3 regions of the Acidovorax temperans genome follow, and region 2 is predicted to be linked to each of the others. Evidence: predicted binding sites of a transcription regulator. Region 2 holds the regulator's gene; each other region holds the start of a gene.
What was found. The regulator LexA, encoded in region 2, represses DNA repair genes until DNA is damaged. The targets are predictions, from matches to a motif close to ACTGTATNNNNATACAGT.
Positions count from the first base shown of each region.

Region 1: a site for LexA is predicted at 2,162-2,179, ahead of imuA (translesion DNA synthesis-associated protein ImuA). Genes of this name have one in related genera too.
Region 3: a site for LexA is predicted at 1,371-1,388, ahead of recA (recombinase RecA). Genes of this name have one in related genera too.

Region 1 covers NZ_CP117193.1:2,043,241-2,046,515, forward strand. The annotation lists gene PQV96_RS09735 (DNA polymerase Y subunit UmuC family protein) at 1-1,210, opposite strand, end outside; gene imuA (translesion DNA synthesis-associated protein ImuA) at 1,173-2,108, opposite strand; gene PQV96_RS09745 (superoxide dismutase family protein) at 2,333-2,851, shown strand; gene PQV96_RS09750 (nucleotidyltransferase family protein) at 2,992-3,275, opposite strand, start outside.
Region 2 covers NZ_CP117193.1:1,932,445-1,935,719, reverse strand. The annotation lists gene PQV96_RS09275 (D-2-hydroxyacid dehydrogenase family protein) at 1-360, opposite strand, end outside; gene PQV96_RS09270 (hypothetical protein) at 483-971, opposite strand; gene lexA (transcriptional repressor LexA) at 1,101-1,775, opposite strand; gene PQV96_RS09260 (asparaginase) at 1,860-2,837, shown strand; gene adk (adenylate kinase) at 3,049-3,275, opposite strand, start outside.
Region 3 covers NZ_CP117193.1:28,244-31,518, reverse strand. The annotation lists gene recA (recombinase RecA) at 250-1,320, opposite strand; gene PQV96_RS00140 (MarR family winged helix-turn-helix transcriptional regulator) at 1,501-1,998, shown strand; gene PQV96_RS00135 (N-formylglutamate amidohydrolase) at 2,125-3,048, shown strand; gene PQV96_RS00130 (hypothetical protein) at 3,097-3,275, opposite strand, start outside.

The sequences.
Region 1 (3,275 bases), 110 kb from region 2:
CTGCCCCACCCGCTTGCAGCGCGTGGCTGGCGGGTTGCCAATGCTGCATGCGTTCGGGCCGGTGGTCTGCCACCAGCGCCACGCCTTGCACCTGCTCGGGCCCCAGGCGGGCCGACAGGCGCTCTACCAGCTGGTGCCAGCTTTCACTGCGGGCGTGGTCTTCGGCGCTGCGGCCCACCACGCCTGCAGGGGGGAGAAGGCTGGCGCTGGCCTGGGGCATGGGCACAGTTTGCAGGGCGCGCAGGGCAATCTGGTTGACGGGTGCGGCCAGCGGCGTGCGGGCCAGGTGCTCGGCCAGCAGGCGGCGCAGGTGGGCCAGGGCCTGCGTGGGCTGGGCGGTGCGCACGGGCAGCGCCTGCCAGGGGGGCACGGGCTTGCCGTCCACCTTGCGCAGGTCGTGGTGCCAGGCCAGTTCCAGCGCCAGCACGCCCTGCTGGCGCGCCTGCAGCCAGGCCTGCAGTGCTTGCAGCAAGGCGTGGGCCGACCACAGCAGCGCATCGGCCGAGGTGGCCAGCGCGGGCAGCTCGGCCGCCAGGGCGAAGGTTTCGGGCAGCTCCAGCCAGGTGTGCGTGTGGGGGGCATCGCCAAAGGCACAGTCCAGCGCATGCAAGGCCGCGGCGCCCAGCCGCCGCGCCACCCCATCGCGCGGCAAGGCGCGCAACTGGCCCCAGGTGTTGCAGCCCATGCGCGCCAGGCTGGCCACATGGGGGCGCAGCGCTGTCAGGGTGTGCAGGGGCAAATCGTGCGGCACGCGCCGGGGTGGGCGCAGCCCTGCCTGCTGCAGCCGCAGCAGTGCCAGGGCCTGGAACGATGTAGCGCCCTGGGCAAAAGGCGCGGGCGGTGGCTGTACACGGGGCGATGGAGACGCCAGCTCGGCCACTGGTGCAGGTTCGGGCGCAACGCCGGTTTCCATCGCAGGCGCACTGGCTTGCAGCTGGGCCAGCAGCGCCGCGCGGCCGCCCCACAGGCGCTCAGTCGTAGACACCTCCAGCAGCAGTGCCTCATCCACACGCGCCACCCTGGGGGTAAAGCGCAGCGCCCACCAGGCCTCGGCACCTTGTACCGTTTGCCATGTGGGCGTAGCACCGGGCACACCGCCCGACGGTGCGTGCGCGTGCAGGCTGGGCTCAGCACCCGCTGCCCCAGGGGCGTGGGCGCTGGGTGGGCGGGGTTCAACGGGTTGCGGGCACGGCCAGGCGATCCAGTGCATGTGCCACCCCCTTCCACCCACCGGCAGGCTCTTGCAAACCACCCAGCGCAGCACCACCCTCTCGCATCCCGAACGCAGTGGCCAGCGCCAATGCGGGCAATGCCGCAGGCGCAGCAGAAACGGGCAATGACCGCACAGGCGTTACAGGCGCAACAGCGCCCTGCCCTCGCCGCTGCTGGCTGCGCAGGGCGCCTGCTGCCAGCACCTGCGCCAGCCGGGCTGACCCCGCCGGCAACACCAAAGGCTGCGCCAGCGGCGGCCCCTTGCGCTTGAGCACCTGCACCTGCATGGCCAGGGGTTGGGTCACGTCTTCTTGCACCCACAGGCGCAGCGGCGCAGGCGATGCCTGCTGGCGCACCCCTGCCGGGCGAAACACCCACAGCAACTGCCCCATTTGCGCGGCGGCCAGGTGCAGGCGGCGCAGTTGCTCGGGCAGCGCCTGGGGCAGCCAGGCCACCACGGCCAGTACATCGCGGCAGCGCAGCGCCTGCTCGGCAGCCCACAGCGCGGCGGTGGCGGCTTTGCCGGTAGCTGCAGCCCCCGGCTTCACCTTGCACAATCGTGCAGGTGGCAGCCCTGCAGCCTGCAAGGCGGGGGCAAAGGGTTCGAACGGCGGGGCCACCAGCACCACGGCCCCCGGCCGGGCCGCCGTGGCCTGCGCCAGCGCGGGCTGCAGCAGTTGCCAGGCATGGCGGCTGGGGTCGGGCTGCAGCACCTCGGTCAGCGCACCAATGGGCCAGCCGCCACCGGGCAACTGCGCATCCAGCGCGCTGTGCCCCGTGGGCTGGGTGGGGGCCGAAGCGGCATCGCACAACTGGTGGCCCAGCCACACACCCTGCAAATGCACAGGGCCTTTGGCTGGCGCACCGCGCGGGGGTGCAAAAGACAAGGCAGACATGGCGGCGGCTCGTATGGTGGGTGGATCAACGGTGCTTCGTGCATCGCATAATAACTGTATTTTTATACAGTATTTAAACATTTCCACACCTCTTGCACCAGACTTTGTGGCCCTGGGCCCACCCACAACGCACCAGCCGTGCGTAACATGGCTTTGCGGCTGCCCAGCACTTTTTGAATTGCGCCAGTGGCGGCCCACCCTTTCTTTCACTCCAGGAGCATGTGATGAATCTTCGCTTTGTCTTGGCGGCTGTCGCCGTAGCCACGCTGGCAGGTTGTGCCAGCTACACCGCAGGCCCCACTGCCACCGCGCAGTTGCAGCCCACCCGGGGCAACACCACCGCAGGCACCGTGCAGTTTGCGCAAACGGGTGATGTGGTGAAGGTGTCAGGCACCATCACCGGCCTCAAACCCGGTGCCGAGCATGGCTTTCACATCCACGAAAAAGGCGACTGCAGCAGCGGCGACGGCATGAGCGCTGGCGGCCACTTCAACCCCGGCGGCAAGCCCCACGGCCACCACGGCAAGGGCGAACACCACACCGGCGATCTGCCCAGCCTGAAAGCGGACGCCAACGGCACGGTCAGCTTCAACTTTGAATCGCGCAGCATTCGCGTGGGCAGCACGGCCAATGACATTGTGGGCAAGGGCCTCATCGTGCACCGCGACCCCGATGACTACACCACCCAGCCCACAGGCAATGCCGGGCCCCGCCTGGCTTGTGCGGTCATTACTGTCAAATAAGCCCAGCGCGCTCTGCGCAGAGCAACGGCCTTTGGGCCACGCTACTGCCCCATAAAACAAGAAGCCGCTGCGAACACTGCGGCTTTTTCATGGGGCCAGGGGCACGACGACCGCAGCGCCGGCCATGACGTGGGTGCTCATCACCCAGCAGCCTGGCGCTGGCGCCAAAGCGCCTCGGCCCGCGCCAGCGCATCCACGGTGTCAATGTCTGTCACCACACCTTCGTCCTGCACCGGCACCGCCAGCCCCCGCCCCTGCTCTGCCCACTTGCGCACCACGGGCGCGGCGCCCTTTTCGCCTTGCAGGGCCAGCAAGTCGGGCAAACAGGCGCGCCCAAACGCCACAGGGTGCCCTCGCTCGCCAGCCAACTCCGGCCACGCCACCACGGCCTGCTCTTCCCGCAGCACCTGCGCCATGGCCTGCA
Region 2 (3,275 bases):
TAGGCGGCGGCTGGCAGCCATGACCAGAGCCCAGGTCAGCTCGGCAGGCGCTACTGGCGAGCCCACACCTTCAGCGACCGCAATACCTCGCTCGGTGCAAGCCGTGACATCCACATGACTGCCGATCTTCCCGGTCTGGGCGATCAGCTTGAGTCGAGGGAGTTTCTCTATCAGCTGCCGGGTGATTTGGGTTCGCTCCCGGATCAGCACAATGATGTCTGCGTCCTTCAGCCGTACCGAAAGTTGGCCCAGTCCTTTGACGGTGTTGGTGTAGACCTTGGCTGTGTAGGCGTCTAACCGCGAGGCGCAATGCAGCTTGCGTACCGCGTCTTGGTAGTCGTCCAGGATAACGATATTCATCCCGATATTGTGCCTTGTTGAGCCCGCCGATTCCTTGCACGATGTCGCTTCGCAAACTCCATATGCAACGCGATGTAGCGGGTTGGCGGGCCATGGCCGCGTGCTCAGTCAGCGAGCTTGAATCATCCGTACGCCAGAGCGGCTTCTCTGGCCGCCATACGGTCCAGTTCAGCGCATACGTCTGCCATTCGTCCGGAGATCACTAGCTTGCCTTCATCTTTGCCGCCGCGTGAGTGAACGATTCGAAGAGGCTTGAGGGTCTGCTTTGAGCCTGCAGGGGCATCTTGCTCCGAAGGAGTGGCGAAGAGGTCTGCAGTCTCGCCTTTTTGAATCGGTTTGCTCGCCGCAACATACAAATGCCGACCTTTGCGTGTCGAAGTTTGCTTGCGGCGAGACACGGTGGTAGCCACAGCGTCTTGGTTGGCCAGGGTTAAGTGCACTTCCGTACGACTGGTGGCGAGTGTGGGCAATGGCTTGGGTGGCGCATCGCCATCGATCTCCTTGGAAGCGATGCCGATGTGCCTTTTGCTGCCCTTGAGCGACGACAACAAGCGCGTCACTGCGGCCAGCGGCTTATGGATGGATGAAAGGGGCGTGGTTCCATTTCCCATGTGAATTCTCCGAAACTCGGTGGACGAACATAGGCAGGATTGAAAACAACAGAATGTTCCAGGGATGGCGCAAGCAAACTTGCTGCGCCAAACGCCCGCCACCTGGAACCTGTGCACTGACCTTGTGCGTTACATCAGCATGGTGTTGCGAATCAGACCTACCGCCAGCCCCTCAATTTCAAACACTTCGCCCGGCTGGACTGTGATGACGGGGTAATCTGGGTTTTCAGGCAGCAGTTCAATGCCTTTGGTGGTGCGCTTGAGCCTTTTCACGGTGACTTCGTCGCCCAGACGCGCCACCACGATTTGACCGTTGCGCGCCTCTTTGGTCGCTTGAACAGCGAGCAGATCGCCGTCCATGATCCCCGCATCGCGCATCGACATGCCTCTGACTTTGAGGAGATAGTCAGGCTTGTGCTGGAACAGGCTGTTTTCCACGCAATAAGTTTGGTCCACATGTTCCTGCGCGAGAATGGGCGAGCCTGCGGCGACGCGTCCGATCAAGGGCAAAAACAATTGGGTTGCCTGCTGCAGGGGGTTGGCAAAGTGTTGCCCACGGGCGGCGTTGATGGCCCTGACGGTGTCATTGCGCAGGCGGATACCACGGGAGGTTCCACTGAGCAGTTCAATGACGCCTTTTCGGGCCAATGCTTGCAAATGCTCTTCAGCAGCGTTTGCGGATTTGAATCCTAGCTCTGTCGCAATTTCTGCCCGTGTGGGTGGGGCACCGGTTCGCGCTATTGCGTGCTGGATCAAGTCCAGAATCTGCTGCTGCCGGGCCGTGAGTTTGGGGTTGTCGAGCATGGCGGTGTGGGTAAGGGCGGGGTGGTTGATTACTGTTTTTTAATCCAGTAACTGTATTTTTGACCAGTTTTTTGGAGTGCGCAAGTGAGTAAGCAAAAAATCGTCGTTTTTGGCACGGGTGGCACGATTGCCGGCAAGGCGGCTTCCATGTCTGACAACGTGGGCTACAAAGCTGGTGAGGTCGCCATAGGCGAGTTGTTGGCGAATATTCCTGGCATGCAGGCGGCGTTGCGAGGCCACGAACTGGTTGCACAACAAGTTGCGCAGATTGATAGCAAGGACATGGATTTTGACGTGTGGCGTGCACTGGCAATGGGCTGCCGGGATGCGATGGCAGACCCCGAGGTGCGCGGTATTGTCATTACCCATGGCACAGACACGCTCGAAGAAACTGCTTGGTTTCTGCAGTGCATCTTGAGCCCCCAGAAACCCGTGGTGTTGACCAGCGCCATGCGTCCTGCCACGGCTTTGTCGCCCGATGGGCCGCAAAACTTGCTGGACGCTGTGGCTGTCGCCTTGGAGCCAGATGCCAGGGACGTGCTGGCTGTGGCTGCAGGCGCTATCCATGAAGCGCGCTGGGTTCACAAGGCGTTTCCCTACCGGGTCGATGCGTTCAGCTCTGGTGAGGCAGGGCCTTGCGGGTGGGTAGAAGAAGGCCAGGTGCGCTGGGTACGGCGCCCCTCAACGCAGGCCAATTCAACCCACACAGCACTGTTGAATGATCTGCCTGCGGCGCAGGGTTGGCCTTGGGTTGAGGTGGTGCTGAGCGCCGCGGGCGCAAGTGGCCGTGCGGTAGATGCCTTGGTAGACGCGCAGGTAAACGGCCTGGTGGTGGCTTCCACGGGCAATGGATCACTGCACCATGAATTGAAGGACGCGTTGCTGCGCGCGAGCGAGCGTGGTGTTCGCGTTGTCAAGGCAACCCGTTGCGGCCAGGGTCAGTCCTTGGTGGGGGATTTGGGGGACTTCCCCAGCTATGCCGGGCTCTCGCCCATCAAGGCAAGGGTGGCACTGTTGCTTGACTTGCTTGCAGAGCGGGGCGCTCAGAATTCCGGCGTTTGATCTCTGTCGTCACAGGCTGTGCTATCTCGCTACCGCCTTGTATCTACTGCTTTGACAGCGCAGACTTCTGAGGGCAAGAGCGCACCCCAATTGGGGCGACTGAACGTAAAAAGCCCCGGCAGGCTGGGTGCCTACTGGGGCTTTTGAGGGACGCCGTCCAGAGCAATGTGCAGAAGTGCCTGCTGCATCACCCCGGATGGCATGGCAGAACTCAGCTGCTCAGCGCTTCCAGCGCGCGCGCCGTGATCTCTTCGACGCTGCCGGTGCCGCTGATGGCACGGTACTTGGGAGCCTGCGATGGTTCGCTCTTGGCCCAGTTGCTGTAGTAGTCCACCAGAGGGCGGGTCTGGTCGCTGTACACCTGCAGGCGCTTCTTGACGGTTTCTTCCTTGTCGTCTTCGCGCTGGATCAGGTCTTCACCGGTCACGTCGTCTTTGC
Region 3 (3,275 bases), 1.9 Mb from region 2:
GCAAGCGCTGGCAGGCTATTTGAATCAAAAACTCAGGCGCAGCCGCTCACTCACCAGCAGCAGCAGGAGCCTGCAGCGCGCCGGGCAACAGGGCAATGCCCAAGCCTTCGCGCACCTTGTTCTAGTGAAACTGCGGTCCACTCGGCTTACGCCTCGTCCGCAGCACTGGCTGCCGCCAATGCCGCAGGCAACAGGGCGATGCCCAGTTGCTCACGGACCTTGTTTTAGTGAAACTGCGGTCCACTCGGCTTACGCCTCGTCTGCAGCACTGGCTGCCGCCAATGCCGCAGGCAACAGGGCGATGCCCAGTTGCTCACGGACCTTGTTTTCAATCTCATGCGCCAGGTCGGGGTTCTCGCGCAGAAACTCGCGGGCGTTGTCGCGGCCCTGGCCGATTTTTTCGCCGTTGTAGGCATACCAGGCACCGCTCTTTTCGATGATCTTGGCGCTCACGCCCATGTCGATGATCTCGCCCTCGCGGCTGATGCCCTCGCCAAACAGGATGTCGAACTCCGCCGTCTTGAAGGGGGGGCTGACCTTGTTCTTGACCACCTTCACCTTGGTTTCGTTGCCGATGGCTTCGTCGCCCTTCTTGATGGTGCCGGTGCGGCGAATGTCCAGACGCACCGAGGCGTAGAACTTCAGCGCATTGCCGCCCGTGGTGGTTTCGGGGCTGCCGAACATCACACCGATCTTCATGCGGATCTGGTTGATGAAGATGACCGTGCAGTTGGTCTTCTTGATCGTGGCAGTGAGCTTGCGCAGCGCCTGGCTCATCAGGCGGGCCTGCAGGCCGGGCAGGGCGTCGCCCATTTCGCCTTCGATTTCGGCCTTGGGGGTGAGCGCAGCCACCGAGTCCACCACGATCAAATCGACAGCGCCCGAGCGCACCAGGCTGTCCACAATCTCCAGCGCCTGCTCGCCGGTGTCGGGCTGGCTGATGAGCAGGTCAGACAGTTGCACGCCCAGCTTCTGGGCGTATTGCACATCCAGCGCATGTTCGGCATCCACAAACGCGCAGGTGCCGCCCTGCTTTTGCATCTCGGCAATCACCTGCAGCGTCAGGGTGGTCTTGCCCGACGACTCAGGGCCATAGATTTCGATCACACGGCCACGGGGCAGGCCACCCACGCCCAGCGCAATGTCCAGGCCCAGCGAGCCAGTGGAAACCACCTGGATGTCCTCAATGGCCTCGCCTTCACCCAGGCGCATGATGGTGCCCTTGCCAAACTGCTTCTCAATCTGCGCCAGCGCTGCGGCCAAGGCCTTGGCCTTTTCGGTGTTCACGGGCAGGGCGGGGTTGGTACCTTTGACGTCCATGGAAGGGCTCCTGAATAAAACGAAGTGATCGGTGGGCCAGTGATCAAAATACTGTTATTAACAACAGCACTGGCTGCTTGACCAGTAATGTAGATGCGCAAAATGACCAAGTAAACAATTTTTTAGTCAGTTTGCCTTACCATCTACCAACCCCCTCCAGATACCGACTGGCAGCCCACCATGCACCCCACGCCCCCCGGCACCACCCCGCCTGACGATGCCTGGCGCCAGACCCACCTGGGCCGGCTGCTGGGCCACGCCATGCGGCGCTTTGATGCACGGGTGCTGCAGCTCATGGCGCGCAATGTGGAAGTGCCCCTGGCCCTGTCCAACCTGGCCGCACGCGACCAGGTGGGCGCCGCGCACATCCACCTCACGCGGCACTTGTCCCTGGGGGGCGACCGGCTGACCGACCTGGCCCAGCGAGCGGGCATGACCAAGCAATCCATGGCGCAGCTGGTAGACCAGTGCGAGGCCTGGGGCCTGGTCACCCGCGGGCCCGACCCGCACGATGCCCGGGCGCGCCGCGTGCTGTTCACCCCCACCGGACTGGCGTGGCTGCAAGGGTTTCGGGATGCGGTAACGCAGGCCGAAGCAGAGTTCCGCGCCGAAGTGGGCAACGACGTTGCCACCGTGGTGGCGATTGGACTGGAGGCCTATGCGGGGGGCAGCGACTGACCCATGCCCCCCAACTAACCCCATCACCCCCCCTGGCCACAAACCGGCATACTGGGCAACACAGTCCATGCCCCAATGCCGGTCCGGGCGGCCCGGCCAGCCACCCCCACCCACACAGCCTTGCCTATGCATGCAGCCTTCCCATTGATGCACCCACCCCTCCAGCAAGCCCAGCCCGGTGCCACCGGCACGCCTGGGCAGCCCGCCATGGTCAGCACCGTACCCGGCACCACGCCCCTGGTGTTTGACTCGCCCCACAGCGGCACCCATTACCCGGCCGACTTCCGCTCCGCCTGCAGCCTGCCCACCCTGCGCCGCGCCGAAGACACGCACGTCGAAAAAATCTACGCCTTCGCCCCCGCCCTGGGCGTGGCCTGGGTCGAGGCCCACTTCCCCCGCATCTACCTGGACGCCAACCGCGACACCCTGGAGCTGGACACCACCCTGCTCGACGCCCCCTGGCCCGACGCAGTCGCAACAGACCCCGCCGTGCTGAACAAAGTGCGCCTGGGCAAGGGCCTGATCTGGAAGTTCACCGACGAAGGCGAAGCCATCTACGACCGCCTGCTCAGCGTAGACGAGGTGCGCGCCCGCATCGACCGCTGCTGGCGTCCTTACCACGCCGCCGTGGCCCAGGCCATAGACGCCGCCCACGCGCGCCACGGCTACAGCATCCACATCAACTGCCACTCCATGCCCGCCATCTCGGCCAGCCACGCCACCGACTTTCCGGGCCTGGTGCACGCCGACTTTGTGGTGGGCGACCGCGACGGCACCACCGCCAGCCCCGCCCTGTCGGCCCTGGTGTGCGACCACTTGCGAGAGCGCGGCTACAGCGTGGAATACAACCACCCCTACAAAGGCGTGGAACTGGTGCGCCGCTACAGCGCCCCCGCCCAGCACCGCCACAGCATCCAGCTGGAGATCAACCGCAAGCTGTACATGGACGAAGGCACGCTGGCGATCCACCCGGAGGGCATGGCGCGGCTGCAGGCGGATTTAAAGGCGTTGACGGAGAAGTTGTTGGCGACGGATCCGCGCGGGGGTTAAGGCGGCTCAAATGCCCAGTTGGAGCACGTCAAAGGACGAAAGAAGAATTCATTTAACCGTCGCCTTGTGCTTCTTGTGATCGCCACGAACCATCTTTCCCTCTTGCACGAGAAGACCAAGTAGGCTCCATGACAGGTAGTCTTTCGAGCCACCTAAGTAGTTGCTCTGCAATCCCAGGGTTTTCGCCGTGTCGGAATTCGTGATGCCATCGGGGTTGGCTTGAGCGA